Regions from separate parts of the Bradyrhizobium sp. LB11.1 genome, predicted to be linked through region 2. Evidence: riboswitches for the same ligand, from Rfam matches in the RefSeq annotation. Region 2 holds a riboswitch; the other holds the start of a gene.
The links. A riboswitch is a leader RNA that binds a small molecule or an ion and turns the genes downstream of it on or off. The one in region 2 is predicted to bind cobalamin.
Positions count from the first base shown of each region.

Region 1: it holds a riboswitch for cobalamin, as region 2 does, so the genes downstream of both, ABIA96_RS16045 (TonB-dependent receptor) here and ABIA96_RS28205 (TonB-dependent receptor) in region 2, are expected to answer to the same signal.

Region 1 is NZ_JBEPTH010000005.1:372,322-374,712, reverse strand. It holds gene ABIA96_RS16055 (hypothetical protein) at 1-114, opposite strand, end outside; gene ABIA96_RS16050 (hypothetical protein) at 331-507, opposite strand; cobalamin riboswitch at 672-876, shown strand; gene ABIA96_RS16045 (TonB-dependent receptor) at 1,002-2,391, shown strand, end outside.
Region 2 is NZ_JBEPTH010000013.1:68,877-71,267, forward strand. It holds partial or broken gene ABIA96_RS28205 (TonB-dependent receptor) at 1-1,361, opposite strand, end outside; cobalamin riboswitch at 1,478-1,679, opposite strand; gene ABIA96_RS28210 (histidine phosphatase family protein) at 1,753-2,325, shown strand; gene cobT (nicotinate-nucleotide--dimethylbenzimidazole phosphoribosyltransferase) at 2,322-2,391, opposite strand, start outside.

The DNA.
Region 1 (2,391 bases), on a different contig from region 2:
ATTGTAGGAGCTGTAGCTCCGCATTGGGCAGATCGGAGTCGAGCCGGTGACGTCCTGCTCCTGGTTACAGGCTGCGGTCATGAACGCAAACAAGATCACCGCCAACAGACGCATGGGATGTAAACCATCAAACGAGCAACGTTCGCGGGCAACGTTGCATGGCAACCTTGCCCCAGGCATTCCCATCGCCGGGAATCGCGACGTCGCGACACCCCGCTTCCCCATGAGGATGCGGCTCAATTATTAAGAACGGATTGCGACCGGGCCCATTCCCGCAAGGATGCAGATGCGGGCATCGTGCCTCGCTCTATCTGGAAACCTTAAACCACATCAGGCTGCGGTCCTGGTCGCGATCGCCCGGCGCATGTCCACCGCAAGCTGGCGATACTGATCGCCGAGCTTCAGGTAGAATTCGCGCTTGCTGCTGTCGGTCGCGAGCTTGGCAATCAGCTCGCATTCGGCGGTGAGCGTCTCGAAACGCTCCAGCCTGTCCTCAAGTTCTGTCATTGGCGTATCCCCATTAAACGCCTCAAGGACAGCTAACCTAAGCCCGGACATTAGGTCACGGCGAACATCGTTATGGAGTAGAATGTTTTTTGTCCGGAATGACACACTTCGCAGGCGCGTTGCGCCGCCGGGCGGCCCTGATATTGACGGCCTCCGCTCCAAATGCCAGTTTCATGATCGGTAGTGTCCGCAAGGACTACTGAAGGGAATGCGGTGCGTCCACCTTAGTGGGCAATTCCGCGGCTGCCCCCGCAACTGTAAGCGGATAGCCGACGACCAGCAAAACCACTGGAGCCCTTGGGTCTCTGGGAAGGTGGTCGAAGGCGACGACCCGCGAGCCAGGAAACCTGCTGCCAGCCATGAGTCACGCGCGAACGCATTGGGCGGGGTGCCCCGGTGTCGGACCAGTAGCCGGTACATCTGCCGCTTGGGCGAAGGCAGATTGCTAAGGCAACCGCGGTGACGGTTTGTTTGCGTCGCCGCAGAGCGTTGTTGTGCAACATCTTCATTTCCGTGCCGGCGTTACGCCGGGGTTTACGCGTGTTTTCCTGATCTCCCTGCTCTCTTCGGTGTCGCTGTCGTCGGCAGCGGTTGCGCAGAGCACGGCTCCGAGCAGGCCGCCCGTGGAGATCGGTCCCGTGACTGTCTCTCCATCCACTCCGAAGCCGGCTCCCGCCGTCAGCCCCGGCAATCAGAAGCCGCGCACCGTACGCCGCGCCACGGGGCGCAAGCCCATCGCACCGGTCGCTGCTGGGCCGATCGTCCAGAGCGCGAGCGACACAACGCCGCTCAACACCGCTGCCGTCGCCGGGGTCTCCTCCCGCCTCGGTATCTCGGTACGCGAGACGCCCGCGACCGTCGAAATGATCAGCCAGCAGACCATGCAGGACCAGGGCATCCGGACCACGACCGATGTCGCGAAGGCTGCGGTCGGCGTGACCGGCGGCGATGCACCGGGCGCGCCTGCGATCTTCTCGATGCGCGGCTTCGGCGGCGACCAACTCACCACCCTCTACAACGGCATCCCGATCGGGCCATCGACCATGACCGGCCGCCCCATGGATGTGGCAGGCCTGCAGCAGGTGGAGATCATCAAGGGACCGGATTCGCTGGTGGCGGGCCTCGGTGCGACCGGCGGCGCCGTCAACTACGTGACCAAGGCGCCGCATACGGGTCCGATCGTCAACGAGGCCTTCACCTCCTACGATTCTTTCAACGGCTATCGCGCCGGCTACGGATCGGGCGGCTCTACGCTGGTCGACGGCCTCGACTACCGCTTCGACATCAGCCATTTCAACGACAAGAGCTTTATCGACGACAGCTATTCGAAGCTCAGCAACGTCTCCGGCCAGCTCAACTATCGCGTCAACGACAGCCTGAAGATCTGGGGCGCGGCCGAGTACAAGCAGGACAGCGACCGGTTCTACTGGGGAACGCCGATCGTGCCGGCGAACGGGCCGGGCATCGTGCCGACATCGGGCATCGTATCCGGGACCTGGAGCAACTATTACCTCGGCGGCGGCACGCCGGTGGCGCCCACCATCGACGCGCGCACGCTGACCACGAACTACAACGTGCTCGACAACCACAGCGGCGCCAGCGAATTGTGGCTGCGCTCGGGCTTCCAGTGGGACATCACCAACAACGTCTCGCTGAAGAGCCAGGTCTACGGCTATGACGCCCATCGGCACTGGTTCAACAACGAGATCTCGTCGTTCGACCAGACCGTCGGCAATTTCGCCGGCGTGCAGAGCATCTATCGCGAACGCCTGGCCCTGGATCACGCGCAGCGGCTCTACGGCAACATCACCGACCTCACCGTCAATACCGACATCGGCGGCTTGGACAACCGTTTCGTCGCCACATTGGCGGCGAGCAACAACC
Region 2 (2,391 bases):
TTTGCGGCACTCGGCCTGACGAAGTCGAGGTAGCTCGACGACAGCGTCGTGACCATGCGGTTGTCGAAGCCCGCGATATTGGCATCCCAGACCAGATCGGTGATGTTGCCGACGAGGCGCTGGCTGTGCGCGACATAGAAGCGCTCGCGATACACCTCGTTCTTGATCGAATCGAACGCCTCGATCTCGTTGTTGAACCAGGTGCGCTCCGCGCCATAACCGTAGGCCTGGCTCTTCAGCGTCAGGTCAGGCGCCAGCTTCAGCTCAAAGCCGCCGCGCAACCACACTTCTTGCGCGACATTTCGGTTGTCGAGAACGTTGTAGTTGGTGTTGAAAGTGCGGTCGTCGATCGTGATGGCCCCGAGATCAGTCCTGTTGAAGTAGCTACCGGAGACAATGCCGCTCGTCGCATGCGAGCCGCTGAAGGCCGCCGACACCAGCGGCGCCCCCCAATAGGCTTTTGAGCGGTCTTCGCGATACTCGATCGCGCCCCAGACCTTGAGGCTGTCGGAGATGCGGTAGTTGAGCTGGCCGGAGATGTCCAGCGTCTTGGTGTTGGTGTCGTCGGCAAAGCCGTTGAGCGTGGAGCGGCTGATATCGAAACGGTAGTCCAGTCCCTGGACGTTGGTGCTGCCACCGGAGCCATAATGCGCACGGAAGGAATTCAGGGAGTCATATGAAAAGTCGGCTTCGTTCCGGATCGCCCCGGTGTGCGGCTGCTTGGTGACGAAATTGATCGCACCACCGGCGGCGCCTTCGCCCGAGATCAGTGAGGCCGGCCCCTTCAGAAATTCAACCGCTTCGAGATTGGCGGTGTCCATGATCCGCGAGGTCATGTTCTGCGGGCCGATTTTGATGCCGTTGTAGAGCGTGTTGATCTGGCTGTTGGTGAAGCCGCGCATCGAGAAGGCCGAGGGCTCGGCCGGATTGTCGCCGGCGGTGACGCCGACCGCGCCCTGGGCCACGTCGGAGACGGTGCGATAGCCCTGCTCGCGCATGGTCTCGGCGGAGATCACCTCGACGGTCGCGGGCGTCTCGCGCACGGTCAGGCCGAGGCGCGAGGCGCTCTCGGCGACCGCATTGCTGTTGAGCGGCGTCGGCGCCGCAGCGTTCGGCACGACGGGCTTTGGCGCCGCCGTTACCGCAGCAGGCCTGCGCGCCGCCGCTCGGCGTGCGCTTGCTGTATCCCGGCCAGCCGGCTTGGCCTGCTTGCGGGATTGGGGGGGCGACACCTCGATCGGAGGCAAGGACTCGCGAGCCTGCTGCGCGTGAGCGGCATGCATGTCGGCGGCAACAAGCGGCGCAAGCGCGGCGGAGGCGAGCAGCAAACGGCGTGGTCGTACAATACGGATGGAAGACACGGTCTTGGACCTCGGTGTGACGTCAGTGGCACGTCACTGCGAACCAAGGTCCCATCTTCCGGCTTTTAGCCTTCCGATGAAGCCGAATGTCTGTACTCCCCGACCGACATCTTCGCGTGTGACCACGGCTGACGGCAGGTCTCCTGGCTCGCGGGTCGTGACCGCTTCGTCGCCTTCCCGGGACCGAGGACCCAGTGGCTTGTGACGAAGGATTCACCGCTTACAGTTGCGGGGGCAGCTACGGCATTGGGGACAATGTCCCCGCACCGCATTCCCTTTTCATCCCCTCTCGGGGAAACCGTCACCACCATCTAGGATTACGGCGTAGACGGAGTCAATGTGCCTGTTGCGGCGATGGTGCCACAGCGGCCAACTTCCCTGGGAGATCTGCATGGAAGGCGAAACCTTCCTCTGGCTGATACGGCATGCGCCCGTCGACGGCGTCAAAGGGGCTATCCATGCGAATGATGCGCCGGCGGACCTTGGCGATCGCGGGCGGCTCGAGGCGCTGCGCCGGTGTCTGCCGCGGGGAGCGGCGAGCTATGCCAGCCCGGCGCGGCGCACGGTCGAGACGGCACGCGCGCTGGGGCTTGAACCTGAATTGCTACCCGAATTCGGCGAGCAGGATTTTGGCGACTGGACCGGCCGGCGGCATGACGAACTCGGGGCTGATGGAGGCGAGGCCTATGCACGATTCTGGAGCGATCCGGCGCGTGGCCGGCCGCCAGGCGGGGAAAGCTTTGAAGAACAGGTCGCACGCGTGAGGCAGGGTCTCGCGCGGATCAGCATCGGGTCCGCAACGCTGGTCGTCCATTCCGGCACCATCCGCGCCGTGCTGTGCATCGCGCTCGACCTGACACCGCAAGCCGCCTTGCGCTTCGTGATCGATCCGCTGTCGCTGACCCGGATCGACCGGCTCGCGACCGGCTGGCGGGTTGTGTCGGTCAATCAGCGCATGGCCTAGGACGGCCGATCCGGCACATTGGCCTGCGCGAACGTCGCCATATCGTTGTGGAGGCTGCAGGCCGAT